Azoarcus sp. KH32C: one gene and its partner. The protein of the gene in region 1 interacts with the protein of each later gene in a pairwise test. Links are inferred from orthologs where the notes say so. Each region holds a gene or a part of one and is shown in the gene's direction. Other genes may lie near its edges. The genes, in order: ileS and AZKH_RS13380.

Region 1 (15,817 bases):
ACGCTCGACCCGGTCGGCGGCCATATCCCGGGCGCGATCAACCGCTTCTTCCGCGACAACCTCGGGCCCCACGGCCGCTTCAAGCAGGCCTCGGTGCTGCGCGAGGAATTCGGCGCCCTGCTGAAAGGCCGCGATGCGCGCCGCGTCGTGCATCAGTGCGGGTCAGGCGTCACTGCCTGCCACAACCTCCTTGCGATGGAATCGGCCGGCCTCACCGGCTCGCGACTCTATGCCGGTTCTTGGAGCGAATGGTGCGCAGATAGCGCACGCCCGATCGCGACCGGCCCGGAACGCTAAACGCTTACCACTCGACCTTTTCCACGGCCCCGAGCGAGCGGCCGAGGAAACGCTCGCCGATCGTCTGGAAGCGCAAGGGCACATCGGTGACGACGAAGCGGTAAGGCGCCGGCCCCGCCTCGCGGCTCGCGATGCCGAGTTCATGCAACTTGGCCGCCGCAAGTTCGGCCGTCGTGATCGCGGAATCCACCAGTCTCACGCCGGGCCCGACGACCTCCCGCAGCAGCGGCTTCAGCAAGGGGTAATGCGTGCAGCCCAGAACGAGACTGCCGACCTCCTCCGCCAGCACCGGCTTCAGGTATTCCTGCGCCGTCAGACGCGTCACCGGGTGATCGAGCCAGCCCTCCTCGACGAGCGGAACGAAGAGCGGACAGGCTTGCGAGTACACGCGCACACCGGGGTCGAGTTCGTGAATCCGGCGCGCATAGGCATTGCTGTTGATCGTCGTCGGCGTGCCGATCACACCGACGCCGCGCCCGCCCGCCTCGGCCACCGCCGCGCGCGCACCGGCTTCGATCACATCGAGCACCGGAATGTCGCCGGCGCGATGCCGCACGACGTCCACCGCCACCGCCGCCATCGTGTTGCACGCCACGATCAGCATCTTCACGTCCTGCTGCAGCAGGAAGTCGGTGATCTGCGCCGTGTAATGCTCGATCGTTCCGACCGACTTGATGCCGTAGGGCACGCGCGCGGTATCGCCGAAATAGACGATCCTTTCGAGCGGCAGGCGCTCCATCAAGGCCCGGACGACGGTCAGGCCGCCGATGCCGGAGTCGAAAACGCCAATGGGGCGGGAGAAATCCACGAGGAAACCCGAGTCAATGAAACGCAATAGCGCAAGCAGGGGATTCTAGCCGAAGCTCACCCCGCTCGCGCGCGGCGCTGTGCGAGCGCCCACGCGACGTGCTCACGCACGAGCGGCGACGGATCGTCGGCACGCGCCTGCAGCGCCGCGAGCACCTCGGGCGAACTGGGCGCATTGCCCAGCCCCACGGCCAGGTTCCGTAGCCAACGCTCGTAGCCGATGCGGTAGATCGCGCTGCCGGCCATGCGCTCCATGAACTCCGCTTCGCTCCAGGCCATCAGTTCGACCAGACGTGCCCGGTCCAAGCCATGCCGCGGCTGGAAATCGGCCTCCGCCCCGAGCCGCGCAAAGCGGTTCCATGGGCACGCCAACTGGCAGTCGTCGCAGCCGTAGATGCGGTTGCCGATCAGAGGGCGCAACTCCTCGGGAATCGCGTCCTTCAACTCGATCGTCAGATAGGAGATGCAGCGCCGGGCATCGACACGATAGGGGGCGACGATCGCGCCGGTCGGACATGCGTCGAGACAGGCATGACAGGTCCCGCAGTGCGGCTCGGCGGGAGGCGAAACCGGCAAGGGGAGATCGGTGAAGATTTCGCCGAGGAAGAAATACGAGCCCGCCTTGCGATCGAGCAGCAGCGTGTGCTTGCCCCGCCAGCCCAGCCCCGACCGGCTCGCGAGTTCCACTTCCAGCACCGGCGCAGAGTCGACGAACACGCGAAACCCGTGCGGCGCGGCCGCAGCCATGCGCTCGGCGAGCTTCTGCAGGCGGTTGCGCATCAGCTTGTGGTAGTCGCGCCCCAACGCGTAACGCGACACGTAAGCACGGTTCGCATCGCCGAGCGCGTCGCCCGCCTCCGCCGCATCGGGCCAATAGTTCATGCGCGCGCTGACGACCCGCACGGTTCCCGGCACCAATTCCGCGGGACGCGCCCGCTTCATGCCGTGCCGCGCCATATAATCCATCTCGCCGTGAAACCCGTCCGCGAGCCAGGCCGCGAGCCCGGGCTCGGCGCTTGCGAGATCGACGTCCGCGACCGCCACGGCATCGAAACCCAGTTCGCTGGCCCAGATACCGATCTGCGCGACGAGTCCATGCAGCGACGTGCTGTCCGCAGCCTCCGACGAGACTTCCTGATGATCCAGATTCTTCACCCTGCAGATAATACCGGCAGCCCCCTCGCGGCGCACCTCGACAACGAGGCCGACACCGAGGCAGCCGGCGCCGCGCTCGCCGCAACGCTGCATGCCGGGCTTGTCATCTACCTGCGCGGCGATCTCGGCGCAGGCAAAACGACGCTCGTCCGAGGCGCCTTGCGCGCACTCGGTCACACCGGAAAGGTCAAAAGTCCCACATACACCTTGATTGAACCTTACGTTGTTTCTAGATTAGACTTATATCACTTTGATTTTTATCGCTTCGCAGTCCCAGAGGAATATCTGGAAGCCGGGCTGGACGAGTACTTCGCCGGAAATGGCGTGTGTTTGGTGGAATGGCCGGACAAGGCCGCACCCTACATCGCCGCGCCGGACCTCGAAGTACGACTCACAGTATCCGGCGCGGGCCGGCGCATGGAAGCACTGGCACTGACGGAGGCAGGACGGACATGCATAAGCAAACTGCATTCGGGACTGAACAGGATCCCCCAGTAACCGCTCGTTCGGGCATCTCCCGCCGCGAGCTGCTCAAGTTCGCCGGCGCCAGCCTGACGCTGCTCGTCAGCCCCGTCGGCATGGCCGCGACCAGCGTGCTGGGCGTGCGCGTGTGGCCCGCCGCCGAATACACCCGCATCACGATCGAAGGCACGACGCCACTCAAGTTCACCCACATGCTGGTGAAGGACCCGGATCGTCTCGTCGTCGACCTCGAAGGCGTCGAATTCGACAGCGTGCTGCAGTCGCTGCCCTCCAAGGTCCTCGAGTCCGATCCCTACATCAAGCTGATCCGCGCCGGCCGCAACCGCCCAGGCGTCGTGCGCCTGGTCGTTGAATTGAAGGCCGAGATCAACCCGCAGGTGTTCCCGCTCGCGCCGGTCGCGAACTACGGCCACCGCCTCGTCCTCGACCTCTATCCGACCACCCCGGTCGACCCGCTGCTCGCGCTGATCCAGAAGTCGTCGCCGCTCGATGCCGCCGCGGGCCAGCCCAATCCCGAACCCGGCAACGCCGCGGCGCAAGCCCCGAATCCGCAGCCGCCGACGACGACTGCCCGTCAGGAAGCGCCGCCCGAACAGCGCAACACACCCGCGCGCAGCAATCGCCCCGCGGCGAACCGCCTCATCACGATCGCGCTCGACCCCGGCCATGGAGGGGAAGACCCCGGCGCAGTCGGCTCGCGCGGCAGCTTCGAAAAGCACGTGACGCTATCGATCGCGCGCCGCCTCAAGCAGCGCATCGACAACGAACCGAACATGCGCGCGATGCTGACGCGCGACGGCGACTACTTCGTCCCACTGCAACAACGGGTATCCCGCGCCCGGCGCGTCGAAGCCCACCTCTTCGTCTCGATCCACGCCGACGCCTTTGTACGCCCCGACGCCCGCGGAAGCTCTGTCTTCGTGCTGTCCGAAGGCGGCGCGTCGAGCACGGCTGCGCGCTTGCTCGCACAAAAGGAAAACGAGGCCGACCTCATCGGCGGCATCAACCTCGCCAAGCAAGACGGCCACCTCGCCCGCACCCTGCTCGACCTCTCGCAGACCGCGACGATCAACGACAGCCTCAAGCTCGGCAAGGCCGTGCTGAACGAACTGGGCGACATCAACACGCTGCACAAGGGACAGGTCGAACAGGCCGGCTTCGCTGTGCTCAAGGCGCCGGACATTCCGTCGATCCTCGTCGAGACCGCCTTCATCAGCAATCCCGAGGAAGAGCAGCGACTCAACGATGAGGCCTACCAGGACAAGATGGCTGATGCGATCCTGCGCGGCCTACGCCGCTACTTCCGCGACACGCCGCCCGCGGGGCGCAACAAGGTCGCATAACAGCTTGGATCGACCGCCCGCACGCGCCAAGAGCCCCCTGTTGCCGTTATAATTACGGCTTTTTTCAGGCGGTTATGCAGGTCTTTCGCGGGATTCCCGAGCACGCCGCACAGCCCTCGGTGCTCACCATCGGCAATTTCGACGGTGTGCATCGTGGCCACCAGGCGCTGCTCAAGCTGCTCACCGATACCGCGCGCGCACGTCAGTTGCCCGCCGTGGTGCTCACGTTCGAGCCCCATCCGCGCGAATACTTCTCTCCCGCCGACGCTCCCGCCCGCCTCGCCTCGCTGCGCGAGAAGCTCCTGCTGCTGGCGGCGAGCAGCGTCGATCGCGTCCATGTCTGCCGTTTCGATGCGCGCTTCGCGGCGCTCACGGCCGACCAGTTCATCGACGACATCCTCGTGCGCGGCCTCGCCGTGCGCCACCTGATCATCGGCGACGACTTCCGCTTCGGCGCGCGCCGCCAGGGTGACTTCGCGATGCTGCAGGCGCGCGGCGCCGCCGCCGGGTTCTGCGTCGAAGCGATGCACACCCTCGACATCGGCGGCGAACGCGCCTCCAGCTCTGCCGTGCGCGAAGCCCTTGCGGAAGGCGACCTCGACCATGCGGCGCGCCTGCTCGGCCGCCCCTACAGCATCGCCGGCCGCGTCATCCGCGGCGACCAGATCGGCCGCAAGCTCGGCTTCCCGACCGCCAACATCCAGATGAAGCATCGCCGCCCGGCCCTCTCGGGCGTGTTCGCGGTGAGCGTCGAAGGACTCGGCGATGCACCGGTCGCCGGTGTCGCGAACATTGGCGTGCGCCCTTCGGTGACGAGCGCCGGCCGCCCTACGCTCGAAGTGAATCTCTTCGACTGGAACCGCGACTGCTACAACGCCCACCTGCGCGTGCATTTCGTCAAAAAGCTGCGCGACGAGACCAAGTTCGCCTCGCTCGACGCCCTCAAGGCCCAGATCGCCAAGGACGCGGCCGACGCCCGCGCCTGGTTCGCCGACCACCCAGTTGGTAATCCTACTTGACCCTATTGGCTCCTGCCGCCGGAACCCACCATGGCTGACTACCGCAAGACCCTCAACCTGCCGGACACCCCCTTCCCGATGCGTGGCGATCTCGCCAAGCGGGAACCGGGCTGGATCGCCGCATGGCAGCAGAAGAAGCTGTATCAGAAGATCCGCAAGGCCGCGGCTGGCCGTCCGAAGTTCATCCTGCACGACGGCCCCCCGTACGCCAACGGCGACATCCATATCGGCCATGCGGTGAACAAGATCCTCAAGGACATCATCGTCCGCTCCAAGACCATGGCGGGCTTCGACGCACCTTACGTGCCGGGCTGGGACTGCCATGGCCTGCCGATCGAGCACCAGATCGAAAAGCAGCACGGCAAGCACCTGCCCGCAGACCGCGCGCGCGAACTGTGCCGCGAATACGCGGGCGAGCAGATCGAGCGCCAGAAGAAGGACTTCATCCGCCTCGGCGTGCTCGGCGACTGGGACAACCCCTACCGCACGATGCAGTTTTCGAACGAGGCCGACGAAATCCGTGCGCTCGGCGAGATGTATCGCAAGGGCTTCCTGTTCAAGGGCCTGAAGCCGGTGAACTGGTGCTTCGACTGCGGCTCGGCGCTCGCGGAAGCCGAAGTCGAATACCAGGACAAGAAGTCGCCCGCGATCGACGTCGGCTTCCTGCTCGCCGATGAAGAGCGCGCCAAGCTCGCGCGCGCCTTCGGCCTCGACGCACTGCCGGAGCAACCGGTCTACATCGTGATCTGGACCACGACCCCGTGGACGATCCCGTCCAACCAGGCGCTCAACGTCCATCCCGAGCTGATGTACGAACTGGTCGAGACGCCCAAGGGCCTCGTGATCCTCGCCGCCGAACTGCGCGCCTCCGCCCTCGAACGCTACTCGCTCGAAGGCCGCGTGCTCGCTGCCGCCCGTGGCGTCGCGCTCGATCGCATCCAGTTCCGCCACCCCTTCTACGACCGCGTCTCGCCGGTCTTCCTCGGCGACTACGTCGCGGCCGATGCCGGTACCGGCATCGTGCATAGCGCGCCCGCCTACGGTCTGGACGACTTCAACTCGTGCACGCGCTACGGCATGCGCAACGACGAGATCCTGAACCCCGTGCAGGGCGACGGCGTGTTCCACGAAAGCCTGCCCTTCTTCGGCGGCCTGTCGGTGTGGGACGCCAACCCGAAGATCATCGAGAAACTCGCCGAAGTCGGGAGCCTCTTCGCCTCGGGCAACCTCACGCACAGCTACATGCACTGCTGGCGCCACAAGACGCCGGTGATCTACCGCGCGACCACCCAATGGTTCGTCGGCATGGACCGCCTGCCCGGCCGCGAGGCGGTCGAAGCCGGCGCGCCGACGCTGCGCGAGCTCGCGCTGAAGGCCATCGACGAGACCCAGTTCTTCCCGTCCTGGGGTAAGGCGCGCCTGCACTCGATGATCGCCAACCGTCCGGACTGGTGCGTGTCGCGCCAGCGCAACTGGGGCGTGCCGATCCCGCTGTTCCTGAACAAGGAAACGGGCGAGCCGCATCCTAAGAGCCTCGAACTCCTCGAAGAAGTCGCCAAGCGCGTCGAGAAGGAAGGCATCGACGCCTGGTTCAAGCTGGAGCCCACCGAACTCCTCGGCCCTGAGGCCGCGCAATATGACAAGATGCGCGACACCCTCGACGTCTGGTTCGACTCCGGCACCACGCACTGGACGGTGCTGCGTGGCTCGCACGCCGACGTTAGCCGCTGGCCGGCCGACCTCTATCTCGAAGGCTCGGACCAGCACCGCGGCTGGTTCCATTCGTCGCTCTTGACCGGCTGCGCCGTCGATGGCCGCGCGCCTTACGACGGCCTGCTGACGCACGGCTTCGTCGTCGACGGCCAGGGCAAGAAGATGTCGAAGTCGAAAGGCAATGTCGTCGCGCCGCAGGAAGTCTCGGACAAGCTCGGCGCCGAAATCCTGCGCCTGTGGGTTGCCGCGACCGACTACTCGGGCGAGCTGACGATCTCCAAGGAGATCCTCGACCGCGTCGTCGAGGTCTATCGCCGCCTGCGCAATACCCTGCGCTTCCTGCTCGCCAACACCGCGGACTTCGACATCGAGAAGAACGGCGTGCCGGTCGGCGAGTGGCTGGACATCGACCGCTACGCACTCGAACTCACCCGCCGCCTGCAGGAGCAAGTCACGGTCGACTACGGGCGCTACGAGTTTCACAAGATCGTTCAGGCGCTACAGAACTTCGCTGCCGAAGACCTGGGGGCCTTCTACCTCGACATCCTGAAGGACCGCCTCTACACGACGCAGGCCGACTCGCCGGCACGCCGCGCCGCGCAGACCGCACTGTGGCACATCACGCAGGCGATCACCCGCATGATGGCGCCGATCCTCAGCTTCACCGCCGAGGAAATCTGGCAGATCGTCGGCAAGGATGTGGAAGACAGCGTGATGCTGCACACCTGGCACGTGCTGCCCGACGCCGCCGGCGACGCCGAGAGCGCCGCGCGCTGGGAACTGATCCGCGAATCCCGCGCCCAGGTCCAGAAGGTGCTCGAAGGCCTGCGCACCGACGGCAAGATCGGCTCCTCGCTGCAGGCCGAAGTCACGGTCCGCGCGAGCGGTGCGCGTTTCGACGCGCTCGCGAGCCTCGGCGAAGACCTGCGCTTCGTGCTGATCACCTCGCGCGCCGAGCTCGTCCGCGTCGCCGACGAGGCGGCCGAAGGCATCGACGCGGCGCCCTCGTCGCACGCGAAGTGCGGCCGTTGCTGGCATTTCCGCGAGGACGTCGGCAGCCACGCCGATCATCCGGAACTGTGCGGCCGCTGCCACGGCAACCTGACCGGCGCAGGAGAAAGCCGTACCCATGCTTGATTCCGCAAGTGCCCCGCGCGCCACGCGCGGCGGCATTCCGCTGACGCGGCGCTTCTACGGCTGGCTGGAACTCGCCGCGCTCGTGATCGGACTGGACCAGATCACGAAGTGGCTGGTCCTGTCGCGCTTCCAGCTCGGGGAAAGCCTGCCCGTGACGGACTTCTTCAGTCTCGTGCTTGTCTACAACCAGGGCGCCGCCTTCAGCTTCCTTGCCGACCATTCCGGCTGGCAGCGCTGGTTCTTCATCGTGCTCGCACTGGCGATCAGCGGCTGGTTGCTGACGATGGTGCGCCAGCACCAGCGCGAGGTCGTCCTGCCGCTCGCCTTCAGCCTCATCATCGGCGGGGCGCTCGGCAACGTCATCGACCGCGTCGTGCACGGCGCGGTCGTCGATTTCCTGTTCTTCCACGTCGGCCGTTACGGCTGGCCGGCGTTCAATCTGGCCGACTCGGCGATCACGCTCGGCGTCGGCCTGATGCTGTGGGCGCAGTTTCGCGCCACTCGTACCCCCCCTAGCCCGGAGAATCCTTCGTGACGCAATCCGTCCAACCCGACAGCCTGGTTACGCTGCACTACCGCATTGCCCTCGAAAACGGCCAGCCGCTCATCAGCACCTTCGAAGGCACGCCTGCCACGCTGCAAATGGGCGCCGGTGAATTGCTGCCGAGCCTCGAACGCATGCTTGCGGGACTCCCCGTCGGCACGCACCAGCAATTCACGCTCGCCCCCGAAGACGCCTTCGGCCCCTACAATCCGGAGCTGGTCGAACACGTCAAGCGCGAACACATGCCCGAGGAAGAGATCGAAGCGATGACGATCATGGAATTCGGCGCGCCGGACGGCACCCGCTACTCCGGCCTCGTGCGCGAGATCAACGACGCCTTCGCGGTCGTCGACTTCAACCACCCGCTCGCCGGCAAAACGATCCGCTTCGAAGTGGACATCATCGGCGTCGTCTAAGAACTTTCAACAGTTACCGGCCCCAACCCCAACGGAGCCCCCGCATGACCTCCAACGAAATCCTGCTCGCCAACCCGCGCGGCTTCTGCGCCGGTGTCGAGCGCGCGATCGAGATCGTCGAGCGCGCGCTGGAGCGCTTCGGCGCCCCGATTTACGTGCGCCACGAAGTCGTCCATAACAAGTTCGTCGTCGAAGGCCTGCGCGCGAAAGGCGCGGTGTTCGTCGAGGAACTCGACGAAGTCCCCACCGGCAGCACTGTGATCTTCAGCGCCCACGGCGTGCCTCAGACGGTTCGCCTTGAGGCCGAAAAGCGCGGCCTGCGCGTCTTCGACGCCACCTGCCCGCTCGTCACCAAGGTCCATATCGAAGTCGGGCGCATGCGCGAGCAGGGCCGCGAGATCGTCATGATCGGCCACAAGGGCCATCCGGAAGTCGAAGGCACGATGGGGCAGGTCAAGGACGGCATCCACCTCGTCGAAAAGGTCGAGGACGTCGCGATGCTCAATGTCGCCGATCCGGACAAGCTCGCCTATGTCACGCAGACCACGCTCTCCATTGACGACGCCGCCGCCCTCGTCACCGCCCTGCGCGAACGCTTCCCGAACATCATCGGCCCGAAGAAGGACGACATCTGCTACGCGACGCAGAATCGCCAGGATGCCGTGAAATTCATGACGCCGCAGGTTGACGTCGTGTTCGTTGTCGGCTCGCGCAACAGCTCGAACTCCAATCGCCTGCGCGAAGTCGCCGAGCTGCGCGGCGTACCGGCCTATCTCATCGACAACGCCGAAGGCATCGACCCGGCAATGCTCGAAGGCCGCAAGCGCATCGGCGTCACGGCCGGCGCCTCGGCCCCGGAAGTGCTCGTCGACGCGGTCATCGACCGCCTGAAGCAGCTCAGCAGCGGCTCGGTCCGCACGCTCGACGGCGTGCCAGAGCGCGTGACCTTCCCGCTGCCGAAGGAACTTCAGCAAGGCTGAAAATACTCCGGCGACCGATTTTTGACGCGCAGGTTGCCAAGGTCGGCGGAAGCAGGCTAAATATTCCGGAAAGGTCCCGCGCAAGCCCCGCGGGGCCGAGCAGGCGCTTCCAAGTGAGGCATTGCCGACCCGGCATGCCTCGTCTGAATCCAGTCTTGACGCACGAGGCTGCCCTTTGCTGCCATGAAACGTACACATTCGGACTGGTTTGCGATTCTCACCTCCTTCGCCGCCGCCACCGTCCTCGCGGGCTGTGACGGGCAGAGCGCGACTGCGTCGAAATCGGGCGAGCCCCCTGCGGAAGCGACTCGCCCCGCGCTGACCGTGCAGGTCGTCACCCCGAAGCCCGTCGCGTGGGAGCACACGCTCACTGCGAGCGGCAACATCGCTGCGTGGCAGGAAACGGTCATCGGCAGCGAGATCGGGGGACTGCGCATCGCGGAGGTCAAGGCCAACGTCGGCGACACGGTACGCAAGGGGCAGTTGCTCGTCGTGCTCGCCGACGACGTCATCCAGGCGGACCTGGCCCAGGCCCGTGCCGCCCTGCAGGAAGCGCGGGCCATGTACGCGGAGGCCCAGGCCAACGCGGACCGGGCACGTCGCTTCAAACCGACCGGCATGATGAGCGAGCAGCAAGTCACGCAATACCTGACGATGGAGCAGACGGCGCGCTCGCGCATCGACCTCGCGGCAGCGCGCGTCAAACTCGCCGAAGTGCGTGTCGGCCAGACCCGTATTGCCGCTCCCGATGATGGCCTGGTCTCCGCGCGAGCGGCCGCCGTCGGCAGCGTACCCCAGGCCGGGCAGGAACTCTTCCGCCTGATCCTGCGCAGCCGCCTCGAATGGCGTGCAGAACTCACTGCGGACGATTTCGCCGACGTCAGGCCCGGCGACATCGCACGCCTGACGATCCCGGGGGGGACGAAGATCACCGGAAAGGTGCGCAGCGTTGCGCCCTCCGTCGACGCCGTCACCCGCAATGGCATCGCTTATGTCGACCTACCCCCGTCCGAAGCCAAGGCCGGCGTGTTCGCGAAAGGGGAAATCGTTCCCGCGAGGTCCAAACAGGAATCGCGCCTGAGCCTGCCGCAATCGGCGGTGATGCTGCGTGAAGGCTTCTCCTTCGTGTTCCGCCTGGGCGAGGACCATCGGGTTGCCCAGGTCAAAGTCGCTACCGGTCGGCGCCAGCAAGACCGCGTGGAGATCCTGTCCGGCATTGAGGCTGGGGACCGCATCGTCGAGAGCGGCGGCGGTTTCTTGAACGATGGCGACCTGGTGGAGGTCGCCCCGGCCACACCGCCTGCCGCGCCCGAAAAGAGTTGAGGATCTCACGATGAACGTTTCGGCCTGGTCGATCCGCAACCCGGTTCCAGGCGTGCTGCTGTTCATCATGCTGAGCATCCTCGGCCTGTTTTCGTTCGCCCGGATGAAGGTCCAGAACTTCCCGGACGTCGATCTGCCGATGGTCGTGCTCACGGCGACGCTGCCCGGCGCTGCGCCCTCACAGCTTGAAACCGAGGTCGCGCGCAAGATCGAGAACTCGCTCGCTACGCTGCAGGGCGTCAAGCACATTTACACGAGGATCCAGGACGGCGTCGCGACGATCACGACCGAGTTCCGCCTCGAAAAACCCACCCAAGAGGCCATCGACGACGTCCGCGACGCCTTCTCGCGGATCCGCTCCGATCTGCCCGGCGACCTTCGCGACCCGGTGATCTCGCGCTTCAACCTGTCCGGCCTGCCGATCGTCACCTACACCGTTGCCTCCGACACGCTGGATGAGGAAAACCTGTCCTGGTTCGTCGACAACACCGTATCCAAGGCGCTGCTATCGGTCTCCGGCGTCGGCCAGGTGTCGCGCGTCGGTGGCGTCGCACGCGAAATCCGCATCGAACTGGATCCCGAGCGCTTGCTCGCCCTCAACGTCACCGTCGCCGACATCTCCCGCCAACTGCGCCGCATCCAGATGGAAACATCGGCCGGCCGCACCGACCTCGGCGGCAGCGAGCAAACCGTACGGACGCTCGCGACCGCACTGAGCGCGGAACAATTGGCCGCCATGGAGATCGTCCTCAGCGACGGCAGGCGCGTCGAACTCGCCTCGCTCGGACGCGTGGAAGACACCGTGGCCGAACGCCGTTCGACGGCGATGCTCGACGGCAAGCCCGTCGTCGGTTTCGAAGTCGTGCGGGCACGCGGCGCAGGCGAGATCGAAGTCGCCCGCGGCGTTGCCGAGGTCGTTGCATCCTTGCAGGCCGGCCACCCCAGAATCCGGATCAAGGAAGCCTACAACTTCGTCGATCCGGTCGAGGAAAGCTACAAGGGCTCGCTGTGGCTGCTCGTCGAAGGCGCAATCCTCGCCGTCATCGTCGTCTGGTTCTTCCTGCGGGACTGGCGTGCGACCTTCGTGTCGGCCACCGCCCTGCCGCTTTCCGTTCTTCCGGCCTTCGTCGGGATGGACTACTTCGGCTTCTCGCTCAACGTCGTGACCCTGCTGTCGCTGTCACTCGTCATCGGGATCCTCGTCGACGACGCGATCGTCGAGATCGAGAACATCGTCCGACACCTCGGGATGGGCAAGTCGCCGTATCAGGCCGCCATGGAAGCGGCCGACGAGATCGGCCTCGCCGTCATCGCGACCACCTTCGCACTGATCGCGGTCTTTCTCCCGACCGCCTTCATGAACGGCATCTCCGGAAAATTCTTCAAACAGTTCGGCTGGACCGCCACGCTCGCGATCCTCGCGTCGCTGCTCGTCGCGCGCCTGCTCACGCCGATGATGTCGGCCTACCTCCTGCGCCCCACCGCGCATGTGCCGACGCAAGGCAAGCTCACGCAGAAGTACCTCGCCTTTGTGACGAGCTGTCTGCGTCATCGGGCGCTCACGCTCATCGCCGCGACGGGCTTCTTCCTCGGGTCACTGGCGCTGATTCCGCTCCTGCCGACGACCTTCATGCCGCCCGACGACCTGTCGCAGACCCTCGTGTCGATCGAGCTGCCGCCCGGAAGCCGCTTCGAGGACACACTGCGGGCGGCCGAACAGGCACGCACAGTCCTCGCGCGCAACCCGAACGTCGTCCAGGTCTACACGGCGATCGGCAGCGGCAGCGCGGGTGCCGACGCCTTCGCGCTCGGAGGCGCGCCCGAGGTCCGGAAGGCCTCCCTGACGATCAACCTCACGCCGCGCAAGCAGCGCACGATCACCAAGCAGGCCATTGAGGCCCAGCTGAGGGACAGCCTGCGGGCCCTTCCCGGCGTCCGCGTCCGCGTCGGCCTCGGGGGCGGCGGCGAGAAGTACGCATTCTCGCTGAAGGGGGACGACAACGAAGCACTTCTTCGTATCGCGAACGCCGTCGAACGGGATCTTCGCAAGATCGGCGGCCTCGGCAACATTTCGTCGAGCGCAAGCCTCGTCCGCCCCGAAGTCATCATCCGTCCCGATTTCGCCCGAGCCGCGGACCTCGGCGTCACTGCGGCCGCCATCGCCGACTCGCTGCGCATCGCCACCAGCGGCGACTACGATTTCAGTCTGGCCAAACTGAATCTCTCCGAGCGCCAGGTCCCGATCGTCGTCAGGCTGCCCGAAAGCGCCCGCACCGACATCGAGTTGCTCGCCCGCCTCCCGATCCCCGGCAAGCGCGGCAACGTGATGCTGGGCAACGTGGCCGATATCAGCGTCGAAAGCGGCCCATCCGAAATTTCGCGCTTCGACCGCAAGCGCAACATCAACTTCGACATCGAACTGACGAACCGCCCGCTGGGCGAAATCCAGAAGGCGATCGCCACGCTGCCCAGCCTCCAGCACCTGCCACCCGGCACCTCCTGGGAGCCGATCGGCGACGCGCAGGAAATGCAGACGCTGTTCGAGAGTTTCGCGATCGCGATGGTCACCGGCGTGCTGTGCATCTACATCGTGCTCGTCCTGCTCTTCCACGAATTCGCGCAACCGCTGACGATCCTCGCCGCCCTGCCGTTGGCGCTCGGCGGCGCCTTCGTCGCGCTGCTGCTTGCCCGCAGCGGACTGTCGATGCCATCGCTGATCGGCCTGATCATGCTGATGGGCGTCACAAGCAAGAACTCCATCTTGCTCGTCGAATACGCCATCGTCGCCCGACGCGAGTTCGGCCTGTCGCGCTTCGATGCCCTCATCGACGCGTGTAGCAAGCGCGCCCGCCCGATCGTGATGACGACGATCGCGATGGGTGCCGGCATGTTGCCGATCGCGCTGGGCCTCGGCGTCGATCCCTCGTTCCGGGCTCCGATGGCGATCGCGGTGATCGGGGGCCTGGTGACGTCGACCTTCCTCAGTCTGCTTGTCATCCCGGTGGTCTACACGCTCGTCGCCGACGTACAAGCCTGGATCAGGCGGCGTCATCGCAGCGCCGAAACGCCTGGCGGACATCCTGCTGCACCGACCTCGCCTGGTCGGGGCGAAACCACGATCAGCCGCGCCTCGCAGGAACACTCGGCCGAGTTGCGGGGCTAAGCAGAACATCGCCGCACTCCGACTGTCCGACGAGAGCCAGGACAGAGAGCCGACGGAGAAATCCCAATCAGGAATCCAGCCATGGAATCCGGAATTCCGCACAGCGCCGCAGAGATCGACGCGAACGCGCTGCACCAGCTCATCGAGGATGCGCAGCGTTACCGCGACTACGCGGAGATGTCCTCGGACTGGTATTGGGAGCAGGACGCCGCGTTTCGCTTCACCTATTTCTCGCGAGAATTCGAGGAAATCACCGGCGTGCCCAAGGCTGTCGGCCTCGGCAAGACGCGCTGGGAGGCCCTGAGCCGTGAACGGCTCGGCAACGTCGATTGGGAAGCGCACAAGCGCCTTCTCGCCGAGCACAGGCCCTTCCGCAATTTCGAATACCCGGGCAAGGGCCCTGACGGCCGGCTGCTATGGTTCCGCGTCAGCGGCAAACCGCGTTTCGACGAGCAGGGCCGCTTCGCCGGCTATTTCGGCATCGCCTCCGACATCACCTCGAAGAAGACGATCGAATCCCACCTCCAGCAGGCGGAGCGACTCGCCGCCATCGGCCAGCTCGCCGCAGGCATGGCGCACGAAATCAACAATCCCGTCGGCTTCGTCCGATCCAACCTGAAGACTTTCGAGAACTACCTCGAACAGCTGCTGGCAGTCGCCGACGCGTGTGCAGCCCTGCCCGAACTGACCACGCCGCTCCAGCGCGCATTACATGCGGCCGATATCGACTTCCTGCGTACCGATGCGCCGGCGCTGCTTGCCGATTGCCGCCGCGGCCTCGACCGCGTCGGCAAGATTCTTGCCGATCTGCGCGAATTCGGCCGTGAGGGACAAACGGACCGGGCCGCCGTCGACATCCACGAGTGTCTGGCCAGCGCACTTCGCTTGGCCACGATTGATCTCGCCGCCGGCGTCGCCATCGCGCAGGAATACGCAGCACTGCCGGCCGTGCGCTGCCGCCCCGGTCAGATCAACCAGGTTGCACTCGCCCTGCTGGCCAACGCCATCCAGGCGCTTCCTCAGGGCGGGGGAAAGATCACGCTGCGGACCGGGCAAGATGGCCCCGGGCGCGTCTGGTTCGAGGTCGCCGACGACGGTTGCGGCATTGCGCCGGAGCACCTGCCGCGCCTCTTCGAACCCTTCTTCACGACCCGCCCCGTAGGCCAGGGAACGGGCCTGGGACTGACGACCGCCTTCGACATCATCACCGAGCACGGCGGACGAATCGACGTCGAAAGCACGCCGGGCGCCGGCAGCCGCTTCCGCGTAACCCTGCCGGTGATCAGCCCCGCATCATAGGTGCTCGCCCATGATGCGGCGATAGAACTCGTGGAAGTGCTGCATCCCGTCCTCGTACGGCGACTGGTAAGGGCCGACCTCGTTGCGGCCTTCCTTCAGCAGCGCCAGCCGTCCGCGGTCCATCCGCTCACCGATCTC
Region 2 (15,417 bases), 1.7 Mb from region 1 along the record:
CCAGGGCGAGCAGGCGTCGCAGCACCGAGAAGTCTTCCGCAGGCCGTTTGGCCATGACAGTTTCCCCTGGTAAGAGCCCTGACGATTTCGAGCGACGGAAATGCGCTCGAGTGCCGCACAGTCGGGCCCTTATGATCCTGTCAACGTTAGCAGAATATCCGAGTACCAAGCACAGTTCAGTCCCAAGGCCTCGTCGAGATTGATGTCACGGCCACCGACGTCGAGCCGCGCCGAATGCACTCCGAGCAGCATCCAGGGCAGATCGTCGTAGGCTGCGGGCGGATTGGCGACACGCATGACCACGGGTGCGCCGCTGGTGCCCCGGTGGGTGCGCGCGTCCGTGAGGAAATAGCCCTCGCCCTGAAACCGCAGCCCGAACGACGACGCCACGACGGCCTGGCGCACGACCGGCATGTGATGCAGCGTGTCGTGAAACCCGAGCGGGAAACCCACCACCAGCAACGAGGCGCCGATCTCGACGGAGTCGAGCCGTCCCGGCAGATGAGCAGGAGTGAATGCGCGGTAGGCCATCTTGTCCGGCAGCGCGCCGCGCTCCATTTCGATCACCGCGACGTCGATGCTGCCCGCCGCATCGCAGCCCTGACGCCACAGGCTGCGGCCGTCGCGGAACAAGGGGACCGAAAAACCGGTCGATTCGGCCAGGTTGTCCGGATTGGTATGCAGTTCCAGCTCGATACGATCGGGACAGTGCCCCGAGGACTTGTCGTACAGCACATGCCTGCTGGTGACCAGAAACAGCTTCTGATCGACGGCGAAGAAGAATCCGCTCGCGTTGGTCAGCTGCCGCTGCCCATCGAAGGTTACGATGCGCACGCTCGTCAGGAGAAGGGATTCGATCATTCGCCGGGCTCTTCAGTAAGCGGAAATGCGGACCTCGAGCCGCAGAACTTCTTTCGAGGTCCGACCTTTCGCCCAGCAAACCTTGTGCCGGGACCTTATGCCGACACCGTATCCCGGAGGGGATAGTCGGTGTAGCCGACAGGTCCCGGAGTGTAGAAGGTTTTCGGGTTCGGCGTGTTCAACGCCGCGTTGTGAATCAGGCGCTGGACGAGGTCCGGATTCGCGATGAAGAGGCGACCGAATGCGACGGCGTCCGCCCTGCCCGACTCCACCGCCTCGATTGCCATTTCGCGATCGTAGCCGTTGTTCGCGATGTAGCTGCCCTTGAAGGTCTTGCGCGCCCACGCGAAGTCGAAACCCGGGACGTCACGCGGACCGCCGGTTGCGCCCTCGACGAAGTGGATGAAGGCGATGCCGCGCTTGTTCAGTTCTTCGATCAGGTGGCCGAAGACAGCCTGCGGGTTGCTGTCGGACAGATCGTTCGCCGGCGTGACCGGCGACAGGCGAATGCCGACGCGGCCGGCGCCAATCTCCGCGACAACCGCATCGATCACTTCGAGGGCGAAGCGCGCACGGTTCTCGATCGAGCCTCCGTACTGGTCGGTGCGCTTGTTCGCGCCGTCGCGCAGGAACTGATCGACGAGATAGCCGTTGGCGCCGTGGATCTCCACGCCATCGAAGCCGGCCCGGATCGCGTTGGCCGCGGCCCGGCGGAATTGCTGAACGACTTCGGCGATCTCCTCGATGCTCAGCGCGCGCGGCTGGGGCACCTCGACCTTGCCGTTATGCGTGTAGGCAAACACGTTGGGCTTGACCGCCGACGGGGCAACCGGTTGGACGCCGCCGGTGAGGTCCGGGTGCGTGATGCGGCCCACGTGCCAGATCTGGGCAACGATCTTCGAACCCGCTTCATGGACGGCTTGTGTGATCGGCTTCCAGCCTTCGACCTGCGCGTCGGAGTAGATGCCGGGCGTGGCCATATAGCCCTTGCCGATCGGGGAGACCTGCGTGCCCTCGCTGATGATCAGGCCGGCGTTGCTGCGCTGGCGATAGTACTCGACATTCATCGGGCTGCCCGGAAGGTCGCCCTTCGCTTCGTCGGCGCGGCTCCGGGTCAGGGGGGCCATCACGATACGATTCGCGACTTCGATGTCGCCGATTCGGGCGGGTTGGAAGAGCTTGAGGTTGTCGACGCCGCTGACGGCGTGGGGCAAGGGAGCGTTCATGTCGTCGGACTCCTTGGTCACGAGTTGATCGAAAAGCTCGGCCGACTCGTTCGGGTGTCCGATTGATGTCGGTCGCATTGAGGCGGATTATGATTATTCCTGATCAGGCTGAGTAGCTCCGTCAGGTGATAGTATTTATTCCTGCCAGGAATTGATGGAGCGACGATGGACCGGCTGCGTTTGATGGAAACCTTCGTACGGGTCGTCGAGACCGGCAACTTCTCGGCCGTCGCCCGCGAGGCGCGCACCACGCAGTCGGCGATCAGCAAGCAGGTGCAGGCGCTCGAAGCGCTCGTCGGCGTGCCGCTGCTGACCCGCTCGACGCGCAGTCATTCACTGACCGAGGCCGGCCAGCTTTACTACGAGCGCTGCAAGCAGGTGCTCGACACGCTCGAGGAGGCGCGGCTCGAGGTCCATCGCGCCGAGCGCGAAATCTCCGGCGTCCTCCGCGTCGCTGCTCCCGCGGCCTTCGGCCGCCTGCATATCGTGCCTCGCTTGCCTGCGTTCTATGAGCGTTATCCCCGGCTCAAGGTCGACCTGCAACTCGACGACAGCTTCGTCGATCTCGTCGTCGCCGGCGCCGATCTCGCATTCCGCGTCGGCGAATTGAAGGACAGCCGACTCGTCGCCCGCCGCATCGGCCGGGCCCATCGCGCGACGCTGGCCTCGCCCGCCTACATCGAGCGATACGGCGAGCCCCGGCAGCCCGACGATCTGCCGCGGCATAACTGTTTGATCTACACAGGCCTCGCCACGATGAACGAATGGATCTACCTCGACGCCGAGGACAAGCCACACAGCGTTCGCGTCGACGGCAATTTCCAGTCGAACAGCTCGGAGGCCATCCGCGAGGCGGTGTGTGCGGGCTTGGGCGTCTCATACTCGCCGCTGTGGGTCTTCGGTGACGACATTCGTGCCGGTCGCGTCATGCGCGTCATGACGGACTTCCGGCCGCCCTCTTTGCCCTTGAACGTCGTATTCCAGCCCGCCCGCCGGCCATCGCTGAAGATCAACTGCTTCGTCGATTTCTTCGCCGACGCGTTCAGCCGGGACCCCGACATCGCGCAAATGCTTGGTGCCTCGGCCTAAAGCACGAGCCGCCGACGCCCTTCAACCAAATCGTTCTTGACATCTTTCTTCTCGCGATATTAAATAAACCAACTTGATTTATTAATAAGCCCCGTCAATGAGCGGGACAGCGAGGAGACGAGCATGGCAACTGCCCAAATCGGGCGCGGCCGCAACTCCGTGCGGCTGCGGCGCTACAACGAACGCCTGCTGTTGCAGGTATTGCGCCGTTCCGGGGAGGCCTCGAAGGCCGACCTCGCGCGCCGCACCCACCTCACCAGCACCGCAATCGGCGGCATCATCCAGTCCCTCGAAGAGAGCGAGCTGATCGTCTATACGGGCCGCCGCACGGAAGGACAGCGCGGCCAGCCGGCGACACTGATCGACCTCAACCCGAAGGGCGCCTTCGGCATCGGCGTGCGTCTCGACCGCGACTCGATCGAGACGGCGCTGCTGGATTTCGGCGGCCAGATCCTGGCTCGCCGTGTACATGAAGGCACGCTGCCCTCGCCGGACGAGACGCTGAAGCTGGTGCTCGAGGACATCGAGGAAGTGCTGAAGGCGATCACGCCTGACGAGCGCGAGCGCCTGGCCGGGATCGGCGTGGCGCAACCGTTCAACCTCGGTGCGTGGCTGCGCGAGCTGAATCTGCAGAACCCGGACTTCCGCGCGTGGGACGACGTCGACTTCGCCTTCGAGCTCGGCGAGGCGGCCGGCCTGCCGGTTTTCAGCGAAAACGACGGCAACGCGGCTGCGATCGCGGAACTCTTCTATGGCTGTGGCCGCGAGTTCGACGATTTCATCTATGTCTTCATGGGCCCGGTCATCGGCTGCGGCGTCGCCCTCAATGGGGACTGTCTGCGCGGCGTGACCGGAAACGCGGGCGACATCGCCGTGATGCCCGTCCCGCCGAGCCGCCTGCCGTCCGCGCAGGCGCCAAAAGGCAAGTGGGACCTGCTGTTGTCGCGCGCCTCGCTCAGTGCATTAGGTCGGCATTTGCGCCATTCGGGCGCCGAAGTGAATTGCCACGCGGATCTGGAACGCCACATCCGCGCCCACCACCCGGCCGTCGAGGAATGGGTCGAAGACTGCATCGATGCGCTGGCGCCGGCCGTGCGTTCCGCGCTGTGCATTCTGGACGTGCCGGTCGTCGTGTTCGACGCCGACGTCGATGCGGGTCTCGTCGATCTGCTGCGGCGCCGGCTCGCGCAGGCTCTGGCCGACACCGCACCCGAAGCGCGTGGCGTGCCGGAACTGGTCCGCGGCTCCTTCGGCTCGGATGCGGGTGCGATCGGCGCCGCGAGCCTGCCCATGTTCTTCAGCTTCTCGCCGCGTGCCGAACTTCTCGGCAGCGGCGCCAAATCGACGGAGGAAATGCGCGATGGCGAATGATTCCACCCGCCGCCCCGTGCTCGAAATGCGCGGCATCTCGAAGACCTTTCCCGGCGTGCGTGCGCTACGCGACGTGTCGCTGACGCTTTATCCCGGCGAGGTCCATTCGCTGATGGGCGAAAACGGCGCCGGCAAATCGACGCTGATGAAGATTCTTTCGGGCGCCTACCAGGCCGACGACGGCGGCGAGATCCGCATCGACGGAGAGCCGGTCGTGATCGACGGTCCTCTGGCAGCGAAGGCGCTGGGGGTCGCGGTGATCTACCAGGAACTCACGCTATGCGCGAGCCTGACGGTAGCCGAAAATATCTACCTCGGTCGCGAATTGCGCACCAGCGGCCGCATCGACCGCCACGCGATGGAAGCCGGATGCGCCGACATCCTGACCCGGCTCGGCGCCACCTTCGGCCCGCGCACGCTCGTCGCCGACCTGTCGATCGCGGAGCGCCAGCTCGTCGAGATCGCCCGCGCGATCCACGCAAACGCCCGCATCCTTGTGATGGACGAGCCGACGACGCCGCTGTCCTCGCGCGAAACCGACAAGCTCTTCGACCTGATCCGCCAACTGCGTGCCGACGGCCTTGCGATCGTCTATGTGAGCCACCGCATGGCGGAGATCTACGAGCTGTCGGACTGCGTGTCGGTGCTGCGCGACGGCACCTATGTCGGCACACTCGACCGTAGCGAGCTGTCGGCGGATTCGCTCGTCCAGATGATGGTCGGACGCGATCTCTCGGGCTTCTACAAGAAGGACCACAAGGCCTACGAACCCGGTGCCGTGGTGATGTCGGTGCGCAACATGCGCGACGACCGGCGCGTGCGCGGCTGCAGCTTCGACCTGCATGCGGGCGAAGTGCTGGGCATCGCCGGTCTCGTCGGAGCCGGACGCACCGAACTTGCGCGCCTGATCTTCGGCGCCGACGAGCGGACCGGCGGCGAGCTCGTCGTCGATGGCATCCCGGTTCGGCTGAAGACGCCGCTCGACGCGATCCGCGCGGGTGTCGTGTATCTGACTGAAGACCGCAAGGGCCGCGGCCTCTTCCTCGACATGAGCGTGCGCGACAACATCAATGTGTGCGCCTGCTCGGACGACGCCCGCCCCGGCGGCATGCTGAACCTGGCGAAGGCGCGCGAGCGGGCGAAGGCCGCGATCCGCGATCTCGCGATCCGGGTGCCGAACGCACGCGTGAACGTCGGCGCGCTGTCCGGTGGCAACCAGCAAAAGGTGCTGCTCTCGCGCCTGCTGGAGATCAAGCCCCGCGTGCTGATCCTCGACGAGCCGACGCGTGGTGTCGACATCGGCGCCAAGTCCGAGATCTACCGGATCATCAACGATCTCGCCAACCGCGGCGTCGGCGTGATCGTGATTTCGAGCGAACTGCCGGAAATCGTCGGCACCGCTGACCGCGTGCTCGTGATGCGCGAAGGCGAACTCGTCGGCGAGCTGGGCGGCTATTCCGGCGCCCCGATTACCCAGGAAGCCATCATCGAGTTGGCCACCGGGGCCAGCCCCCAGACCCTGCCGCAGGCCGCCTGAACGGCATCCTCCACAAGAAAGAGCAGGAATGACACCCATGGAGAAGACAATGAGCAACGCCCCCGCCTCAACCCCCAGCTCCCTCGCCGGTTCGCCGCGAGCCGCCGTTCAATCGACGCCGCGCGAGCGCTTTCAGTCCCTGATGCGCGCCGTCGGCATGCTGCCGGTCCTGATCCTGCTGGCCGTGGGATTCGGGATGCTCGCCGAGGGCTTCCTCACCGCGCAGAACATCTCCATCATCGCGCAGCAGGCATCGATCAACATCGTGCTCGCCGCGGGCATGACCTTCGTGATCCTGACCGCCGGCATCGATCTGTCGGTCGGCTCGGTGCTCGCCGTCGCCGCGGTGCTCGCGGTAATGACCTCCACGATACCTGGCGGCGGCGTGCTCGGCATCCTCGCCGGGCTTGGCGCGGGGCTCGCGTTCGGTCTGCTCAACGGCAGTCTCGTCGCCTTCGCGAAGCTCCCGCCCTTCATCGTCACGCTCGGCGCGCTGACTGCGGTCCGCGGCATCGCACGGCTGATCGGCAACGACCAGACCGTCTTCAACCCCGACCTGCCCTTCGCCTTCATCGGCAACGACAACCTGCTCGGCGTGCCCTGGCTGGTGTGGATCGCCGCTGCGGTGATCGCCGCATCATGGTTCATCCTGCGCCGCACGGTGCTGGGACTGCACGTCTACTCGGTCGGCAGCAATCCTGAAGCGGCGCGCCTGTCCGGCATCAAGGTCTGGAAAGTGCTGCTCTTCGTCTATGCGATGTCGGGCCTGCTCGCTGGTCTCGGCGCGGTGATGACCTCGGCGCGCCTGCTCGCGGCGAACGGGCTGCAGCTCGGCCAGTCCTACGAGCTCGACGCGATCGCCGCGGTGATTCTCGGCGGCACGAGCTTCGTCGGCGGTGTCGGTTCGATCGTCGGTACGTTGATCGGTGCGCTGATCATCGCGGTTCTGACCAACGGCTTGGTGCTGCTCGGCGTCTCGGACATCTGGCAATACATCATCAAGGGTCTCGTGATCATCGGCGCCGTCGCGCTCGATCGCTACCGCCAGAGCGGCGCCCGCACCTGAGACCGCAGCTCGGCCTCCCCCAACCCCAACGCATTCATCAAGCCGCCCCCGGATTCCGGCCCCGGGGCGCGGCCAGACACAAGGCCGGATTCAGGAGACATTCCATGTTCCACCGCAAGGCACTCGTCGCCGGCATCGCGCTGGCCCTCGTCACCGGCGCCAGCCAGGCACGCGAAATCAAGTCCGTCGGCGTCACCGTCGGCTCGCTCGGCAACCCCTTCTTCGTCACGATCGCCAAGGGCGCGGAAGCGAAGGTCAAGGAGCTGAACCCGAACGCGAAGGTCATCACCGCGTCGGCCGATTACGATCTCAACAAGCAATTCACGCAGATCGACAACTTTATCTCCGCGGGCGTTGACCTCATCCTGCTCAACGCAGCCGACGCCAAGGCGATCGAGCCGGCAGTGCGCAAGGCGCAGAAGGCCGGCATCGCGGTGATCGCAGTCGATGTCGCCGCCGCCGGTGCGGATGCGACGGTGCAGACCGACAACGTGCAGGCGGGGAAGATCGCGTGCGAGCACATCGTCAAGCGCCTGAACGGCCAGGGTAACGTAATCATCCAGAACGGGCCGCAGGTGTCGGCCGTCGTCGATCGCGTGAAGGGCTGCAAGGGCGTGTTCGCCGCCACACCCGGCATCAAAGTCCTCTCCGACGACCAGGACGGCAAGGGCTCGCGCGAAGGCGGCATGAACGTGATGCTCGGCCACCTGACGCGCTTCCCGAAGCTCGACGCCGTCTTCACGATCAACGACCCGCAGGCGATCGGCACCGACCTCGCCGCGCGCCAGTTGAAGCGCAAGGGCATCGTGATCACGTCCGTCGATGGCGCGCCCGACATCGAGAACGCCCTCAAGTCCGACACCCAGGTCGAAGCCTCGGCGAGCCAGGATCCGTGGGCGATGGCGCAGCAGGCGGTGGTGATCGGCAACGACGTGCTCAACGGCAAGAAGCCCGCGAACCCGATGGTGCTGATCCCCTCGACGCTCGTCACGCGCGACAACGTGTCCGGCTACAAGGGCTGGTCCTCGCCCCGCTAACGCCTCCCATCCACCTCCTCCACGGTTCCCCATCATGTTCCTCGTTTGCGGCGAAGCTCTGTTCGACGTCTTCATCGGTTCCGAGACCGACAACGCCCTGCATCTGGACGCGCGCCCCGGCGGCTCGCCCTTCAACGTCGCCATCGGGCTCGCGCGCCTCGGACAGCGGGTCGCGTTCCTGAGCGGAATCGCGAAGGACATGCTGGGCGACCGGCTCGTCCGGACGCTCGCCCGCGAGGGGGTGGATACGCGGCCCTGCCCGCGCTTCGACGCGCCGACCACGCTCGGCATGATCGAGCTCGACGCGGCCGGCGTGCCGCACTACGCCTTCTACGGCAACGGCGCCGCCGACCGGCTGCTGTCGGCGGCGCAACTGCCCGAGCTGGACGACGACGTCCGCGCGATCCACGTCGGCTCCTATGCGACGGCGGTGGAGCCCGTCGCGAGCGCGCTCGAGACCTTGCTGCGACGCGAGCGCGACCGCCGGCTGATCGCCTACGATCCGAACGTGCGGCTCAACGTCGAGCCCTCGCTGGAGCGCTGGCACGAACGGGCCGACACGCTGGCAGGCCTCGCGCATCTCGTGAAGATCAGCGACGAGGACCTGCACCTGCTATACGGCGAGATTGACGAGGCGGCGCTCGCAGCACGGTGGCTCGCCGCCGGGGCGAAGCTCATCGTCGTCACGCGCGGCGCGGACGGGGCCAGCGCGTGGAACGCGATCGGGCGCACGGACGTGCGGGCGCCGCGGATCACTGCCGTCGATACCGTAGGCGCCGGCGACACCTTCCAGGCCGCGATGCTGTCCCATCTCGCCGAAACCGACCGGCTCGAGCCCGCGGCGCTCGCCGCGATGGATGCCGACGCCCTCACCCGCCTCCTCGACTTCGCTGCACGCGCCGCGGCAATCACCTGTTCGCGGCGGGGAGCGGACATGCCGCGACGGGCGGAACTCGGCAACGCCTGCTAGACGACCATTGCATTAATCGGGAGCAGCACCTACCGTAACATCATGGCATAGACAGGCTTGACGCACGATGACGAAGGCCGGCATCGAAATCTCGCGTCAAAGTGCCGCTGCTGCAATCGAAACGCTTCGCAGCACCCGGGACGGCCTTGCGGCCGCGGAGGCCGCTCGGCGGCTGAGCGAATTCGGTCCGAACCGCATCGAGGCCGCGCCCCGCACGCCGCCGTGGCTGGGGCTCATGCGCGAGTTCACCCATTTCTTCGCCCTCGTCCTGTGGGTCGCCGCCGGACTTGCCCTTGCCGCCGAGCGCTTCAGCCCCGGACAGGGCATGATGAAGCTCGGTTTCGCGATCGTCGGCGTCATCATCATCAACGGCCTGTTCGCCTTCTGGCAGTCGTATCGGGCCGAACGCGCGCTCGCCGCGCTCGGGCGGTTGCTGCCCTGCGAGGTCGATGCGATCCGGGACGGCAGTCCGGTTCCGGTGCCGGCACAGGAACTGGTGCCCGGCGACGTCATCCTTCTCGCCGAGGGCGCGAGGGTTCCGGCGGACTGCCGGATCATCGAGGCCTGGGGGCTGCGGGTCGACCTGGCGACGCTCACCGGAGAATCGTTTCCAAAGGCCCGCAACGAGAAGGCCGATGCCGGCGACGACGCGCTGGCCGCGCATAACCTCTTGCTCGCCGGCACCCTCATCGTCTCGGGCGAATGCCGCGCCATCGTTCATGCCACGGGGATGGACACCGAGTTCGGCCGCATCGCGCACCTGACGCAGGCGCTCGGCGACGAGGAGTCGCCCTTGCAGAGCGAGATCCGGCGCGTGTCGCGGCTCGTGGCCTTTCTCGCGCTCGCCCTCGGCGCGCTCTTCTTCTTCGCCGGACAGATGAGCGGAATGCCTTTCTGGGCGAGCTTCATGTTCGGGATCGGCATCATCGTCGCCAATGTGCCGGAGGGACTGCTGCCGACGGTGACTCTTTCGCTGGCGCTCGCGACGCAGCGCATGGCGAAGCGGAACGCCCTGGTGCGCCATCTCCCGGCAGTCGAAACGCTGGGAAGCGCGACGGTGGTCCTCACCGACAAGACCGGCACGCTCACGCAAAACCGGATGAGTGTCCGGGAGTATTTCGTAGGGGGCCGTCACGCCCTCACGGCGCGGCGCTGGCCCACGCAGGCGGATATCGAACTGCGGTCGGTGGCGCGGCATTGCCACAGCCTGAAATTCCTGCCGGACGGACCGCGCGGCGATTCGATGGAAGTCGCCTTGTGGCAATTCGCCGGCAACGGACCCGACGAGGAACGGATCGGCGAGATCCCCTTCGACGTGGAGCGAAAGCGTATGTCGGTCGAGACGCGCGACAGCGAGGGACGCCGAAACCTCTGGTGCAAAGGGGCTCCCGAGACGATCCTCCCGCTATGCACGTCCTGGTTCGACCGCGGAGCCGGGCGGGAGCTGGACGACGTGGCGCGCGAACGCTTCCGGCAGGCGCACGAAAACATGGCCGACCGCGGGTTGCGCGTGCTCGCCCTCGCATGGCGTCCGCTCTCCGACGGGCAGCCGGCGGCAGAAGAGGAGCTCCGGCTGTGCGGCCTCGTCGGACTCGAAGACCCGCCGCGGCCCGATGTCCATGAAGCCGTCATGCGCTGCAGGGGCGCCGGGGTCAAGGTCGTGATGGTCACTGGGGATCACCCCCGCACTGCGCTGGCCATTGCGCGTGAGGTGGGCATCGCAGGACTCGATGCGCCCGTGGTCCTGCTCGGCGAACAGGTCCGCACGATGCCGCCCGCGCAGTTGCAGCTCGCCCTCGACGCGCCCGAAATCATCTTTGCGCGCGTCACTGCGGAACAGAAAATGCTCGTCGTAAAGGCGCTGAAGCGCAAGGGCGAGGTGGTGGCGGTGACCGGTGACGGCGTGAATGATGCGCCGGCCCTGAAGGCCGCCGATATCGGCATCGCGATGGGACTCTCGGGCACCGATGTGGCCCGCGAGGCCGCCGACATCGTCCTGCTCGACGATCATTTCGCGACCATCGTCAGCGCGATCGAAGAAGGCCGCGCGGTGTACGAAAACATCCGCAAGTTTCTGACCTACATCCTGACCTCGAACATTCCGGAGATCGTTCCGTATCTGGCCTTCGTGCTGTTCCGGGTTCCCCTGCCCCTTACGGTGATCCAGATACTCGCGGTGGACCTCGGTACTGACATGCTCCCCGCCCTGGCGCTCGGCGCGGAAAAGCCCCAGCCCGATACGATGAAGCGAATGCCGCGCGCGAGGGACGAACGATTGCTGTCGCCGGGGCTCCTCGCGCGGGCTTACCTGTTTCTCGGCCCCCTCGAAGCCTTCGCGGCAATGGCGGCATTCTTCTACGTGCTTGAGGACACGCGGCCCGACGCCGGGGTCCTGTCGCCGGCCGATACCAACTACCTCGCGGCGACGACGGCCTGCCTCGCGGCGATCGTGCTGACGCAAATGGTCAACGTGTTCGTCTGCCGGCACGCGCAGCTCCCCGCCTGGCATTTTCCGCTCCGCGGCAACCGCCTGCTGCTTTCGGGGCTTGCACTCGAAATCACCCTGCTGCTGGCGATCGTCTATACGCCGTGGGGCAATCGGCTCTTCGGCACCGCGCCGCTCGGCGTCGATGTCTGGCTGTACATGTTGCCCTTCGCGATGCTACTCGGCATCGCCGAGGAAGCCCGGAAATGGTGGTTCCGAAGGCGAGCAAGCCGGCCTAAGGCACCAGTTCGTCGAGCTCCGGAAGCATGACCACGCTTTCCTGCGCGGTCGGTTCGTTGCGCACACCGACGAACACAGCCGGCGTCTTGCCACGATTGACGGCGACATGGGGCACATTGGCCGGGATGAAGAGGAAGTCGCCCGGGCGCGCAATCTCGCGGTGTTCGAGCCGATCGCCCGTGCACAACTCGACCTCTTCGCCGCTCATCAGGTAGAAGGCGGACTCGTGGTAGCGGTGTAGGTGCGCCCGCGTCCGGCCTTCCGGCGGGAGCGTGACGATACCGAGGAACACCACTTCCGAGCCGACCGTCTCGGCGCTGATTCCGGGCGCGTAGACGGACCCTTGCTTGCTGACATAGCTCTCCGCGCCCTGGACTACGCTGCCGTGCTTCGAAGTCGCCACCATGATCGCGCCCTCCTCTATGTGCCTCCCGGCTTCTCAGAATATAGGCGAGGCTGGCCAGATTTCCCTGTGCGCCCGGCGTTCCGGGTTCGAGGCGGGCGCCACTTACAATCCTGCACAAAAAGGCGTGCACGGCAGACGTCGCGAAAACGTTGACTGGTTGACCACACAGGAGGCCAATCATGCGTCGCTACTTCTGGGGTTTGCTCATCGCCATCGCGCTCAGCGGCTGCGTCGTGGCCCCGGCGGGCTATGACTACTACAGCGATCCTGGCCCTTACTACGGTGGTCCGGCCCCTTACTACTACACCCCCTACTCCGTCTGGGGCGGCGGTTATTACTACTACGGCGACGGACACCGTCCGTGGCGTCACCGCTACCGCGGCTACGGTCGTGACTGAGGTCCGGGCCCAGCCGGGCGTTGCCAGATCAGTCTTCCGTTCCTGCTGACTTCGCGGATGCGATGGAGCGGAACGCGATGGGCAAAGCCCTCTTCGTCCGCGATCAGGCAGGAGAACCGGTCGCCCGGTTCGAAAGAGACTTGGTTGAGCGGGACCCGGATGATGCGGTCGGCCACGCGGTCGTAGTAACCGATGACGATCTTGCCGCGCCCGAAGCCGGGATCCCAGCGAATGCGACTGAGAAGTTCGTGAATGGGTGTCATCGTCGGCCTCTACCCCTGCCGCTTCGACCTCCGCGGACAACAGACGTTAGCGCCGCGCGTGGGCTCGAGACGGCGCATGACCGCATGCCTGAACATCGGCTTACAAGTTGCGACCAATGAGCTGAGGTGCAAGGGGTCGAACAAGCATGACCAAGGAAACGGAGACGATCATGACTCGCTTGATCATTGGAATGCTGGCCGCCGCGCTGCTCACCGGGTGCGTGGTCGTGCCGGCCGGATACCACTACCGGGATGACCCGTCCTGGTACAGGCACCGCGATTGGGACGACCGTCACCATCGCTACGGCTACCCGGACTATCGCTACGGGCCGTAAACGGCAAAGCCCCGCCGCCGCGAACCGGGGCGGGGCAATCCGGATGGGTCTTCAGGCAGCGGTGCGCGCGGCAGCGATCAGGCCGAGCGTCGAAGCGTCGTGCGCGCTCGTCTGATCGCCTGCCAGTTCGGCGGCGATGCGGCTCGCGATCTGCTTGCCGAGTTCGACGCCCCACTGGTCGAAGGCGTTGATGCCCCAGATCACGCTCTGAACGAAGACTTTGTGCTCATAGAGCGCGATTAGCGCGCCCAGCGAGCGCGGCGACAGGTCGGGCAGCAGCAACGTGTTGCTCGGGCGGTTACCCGGGAAGACACGATGCGGCACCAAGGCTTCGAGCGCCTCGCCTGAAAGTCCGCCCGCTGACAGTTCCGTACGGACTTCGTCGGCCGTCTTGCCCACCATCAGCGCCTTGCTCTGCGCGATGCAGTTGGCGAGCAGCAGGCGATGGTGATCAGCGAGCTTATGGCTCGCAGCGAGGGGCGCGATGAAGTCGACCGGGATCAGGTCCGTGCCCTGGTGCAGCAGCTGGAAGAAGGCGTGCTGGCCATTGGTGCCGGGCTCGCCCCAGATCACCGGGCAGGTCGCCGTTTCGACCGGCTTGCCGTCACGCGTGACCGACTTGCCGTTGCTCTCCATCTCGAGTTGCTGCAGGTAGGCCGGCAGACGCGCGAGGGCTTGGGCGTAGGGCGCGATCGAGATGCTTGACGAATCGAAGAAGCTGCGGTACCAGACGCCGAGCAGGCCGAGGACGACCGGCATGTTCGCGTCGAGCGGGGCTTCGACGAAATGGCAATCCATCGCGTGGGCGCCGTCGAGCAGCGCATTGAAGTTGTCGCGGCCGACGTAGATCGCGATCGGCAGGCCGACCGCCGACCACATCGAGTAACGACCGCCGACCCAGTCCCAGAAGCCGAACATGTTCGCCGTGTCGATGCCGAAGGCGGCGACGCGCTCGGCATTGGTCGAGACGGCGACGAAATGCTTCGCGACATCGGCCTCCGCCGCGCCGCTCGCGAGGAACCACGCGCGAGCAGTCGCCGCGTTGGTCATCGTCTCGATCGTCGTGAAGGTTTTCGATGCGACGATGAAGAGCGTCCGGCGCGGATCGACCTTCGCCAGCACGCCCGCCAAATGATCGCCGTCGATGTTCGACACGAAATGCATCGTCAGCCGCTCGTGCCCGCAGGCGGCAAGCGCCTGGCAAGCCATCGCTGGCCCAAGGTCGGAGCCGCCGATGCCGATATTGACGACGTCGGTGATCGATTCTTTCGTGTAACCGCGCCACTCGCCGCTGCGCACCGCCTCGGCGAACGTGCCCATGCGCTCGAGCACCTCGCGCACGGCAGGCATCACGTCCTGGCCGTCGACTTCGATCGGGGCTGCGCTGCGGTCGCGCAAGGCAACGTGCAGGACCGCGCGGTCTTCGGTCGTATTGATGCGGCGTCCGGCGAACATCGCGGCGCGGGCGGATTCGAGCCCGCGTTCGCGCGCAAGGCCGATCAGCAGGTCCATCGTGCGCGCGTCGATACGGTTCTTCGAGTAGTCGAGGAATAGTCCGGATGCGCGCAGCGAGAAGCGTTCGAAGCGCTCGGCGTCGGCCGCGAAAAGTTCGCGCATGTGTCGGTTGCCGACTTCGTCGCGATGCGCAGCCAAAGCCAGCCAGGCGGGAGAATTCGTCAGATTGCTCATGTCAGTTTTCGAAACCGCGGATGCGCTTGTCGCGCAGGGTTTGCTTGGTGCGTTCGAGCCGCTTGATGAGTTCGGGGCCGCTCGCGAGCGCGACGCTCACGGAGAGCACGTCGATGATCGCGAGATGCGCGATGCGCGAGGTCATCGGCGCATAGACGTCCGGATCCTCCGGTACGTCGGCCGCGAGCACGACGTTGGCGACGCGCGACAGTGGCGAGCCGCTGGCTGTGATCGCGATCACCCCTGCGCCGGCATCGCGCGCGAGTTCGCAGGCTCGAATGAGTTCCGGGGTCCGGCCGCTTGCGGAGATGGCTACGACCACGTCGCCCTCCTCGAGCAGCGTCGCGGCCATGCCTTGCGTGTGCGGATCGGCGTAGGCGACCGATGGAATCCCGAACCGGAAGAACTTGTGCTGCGCATCGGTCGCGACGATACCAGAATTGC

The links.
Region 2: the proteins of ileS (region 1) and AZKH_RS13380 interact in binary tests that used the Escherichia coli proteins (3 or more experiments, as listed by UniProt). The link is inferred for Azoarcus sp. KH32C from one-to-one orthologs.

What each region holds. Positions count from the first base shown.
Region 1 is NC_020516.1:1,308,832-1,324,648, reverse strand. What follows is about bases 4,814-8,154. They hold ileS (isoleucine--tRNA ligase), read left to right. Parts: upstream 4,814-5,134; coding sequence 5,135-7,954; downstream 7,955-8,154. Other genes in these bases: lspA (signal peptidase II), read left to right, coding at 7,947-8,154; AZKH_RS05905 (bifunctional riboflavin kinase/FAD synthetase), read left to right, coding at 4,814-5,104. Outside these bases: AZKH_RS05925 (sulfurtransferase), read left to right, coding at 1-297; murI (glutamate racemase), read right to left, coding at 302-1,105; tRNA epoxyqueuosine(34) reductase QueG, read right to left, coding at 1,162-2,259; tRNA (adenosine(37)-N6)-threonylcarbamoyltransferase complex ATPase subunit type 1 TsaE, read left to right, coding at 2,242-2,757; AZKH_RS05910 (N-acetylmuramoyl-L-alanine amidase), read left to right, coding at 2,712-4,085; more of AZKH_RS05905, read left to right, coding at 4,160-4,813; more of lspA, read left to right, coding at 8,155-8,489; AZKH_RS05890 (peptidylprolyl isomerase), read left to right, coding at 8,486-8,914; ispH (4-hydroxy-3-methylbut-2-enyl diphosphate reductase), read left to right, coding at 8,959-9,894; AZKH_RS05880 (efflux RND transporter periplasmic adaptor subunit), read left to right, coding at 10,078-11,217; AZKH_RS05875 (efflux RND transporter permease subunit), read left to right, coding at 11,228-14,380; AZKH_RS05870 (nitrogen regulation protein NR(II)), read left to right, coding at 14,462-15,679; AZKH_RS05865 (aromatic ring-hydroxylating dioxygenase subunit alpha), read right to left, coding at 15,674-15,817. UniProt on the Escherichia coli protein: Catalyzes the attachment of isoleucine to tRNA(Ile). As IleRS can inadvertently accommodate and process structurally similar amino acids such as valine, to avoid such errors it has two additional distinct tRNA(Ile)-dependent editing activities.
Region 2 is NC_020516.1:3,055,959-3,071,375, forward strand. Bases 6,280-9,220 are described here. They hold AZKH_RS13380 (ABC transporter substrate-binding protein), read left to right. Parts: upstream 6,280-7,254; coding sequence 7,255-8,187; downstream 8,188-9,220. Other genes in these bases: AZKH_RS13375 (ribose ABC transporter permease), read left to right, coding at 6,280-7,150; AZKH_RS13385 (carbohydrate kinase), read left to right, coding at 8,222-9,157. In the rest of the region: AZKH_RS13345 (diguanylate cyclase), read right to left, coding at 1-55; AZKH_RS13350 (serine protease), read right to left, coding at 130-861; AZKH_RS13355 (alkene reductase), read right to left, coding at 957-2,087; AZKH_RS13360 (LysR family transcriptional regulator), read left to right, coding at 2,253-3,176; AZKH_RS13365 (ROK family transcriptional regulator), read left to right, coding at 3,300-4,547; AZKH_RS13370 (sugar ABC transporter ATP-binding protein), read left to right, coding at 4,537-6,084; more of AZKH_RS13375, read left to right, coding at 6,134-6,279; AZKH_RS13390 (cation-transporting P-type ATPase), read left to right, coding at 9,225-11,912; AZKH_RS13395 (cupin domain-containing protein), read right to left, coding at 11,878-12,288; AZKH_RS13400 (hypothetical protein), read left to right, coding at 12,468-12,686; AZKH_RS13405 (DUF504 domain-containing protein), read right to left, coding at 12,671-12,949; AZKH_RS13410 (hypothetical protein), read left to right, coding at 13,120-13,284; pgi (glucose-6-phosphate isomerase), read right to left, coding at 13,336-14,973; transcriptional regulator HexR, read right to left, coding at 14,975-15,417. UniProt on the Escherichia coli protein: Part of the ABC transporter complex RbsABC involved in ribose import. Binds ribose. Also serves as the primary chemoreceptor for chemotaxis.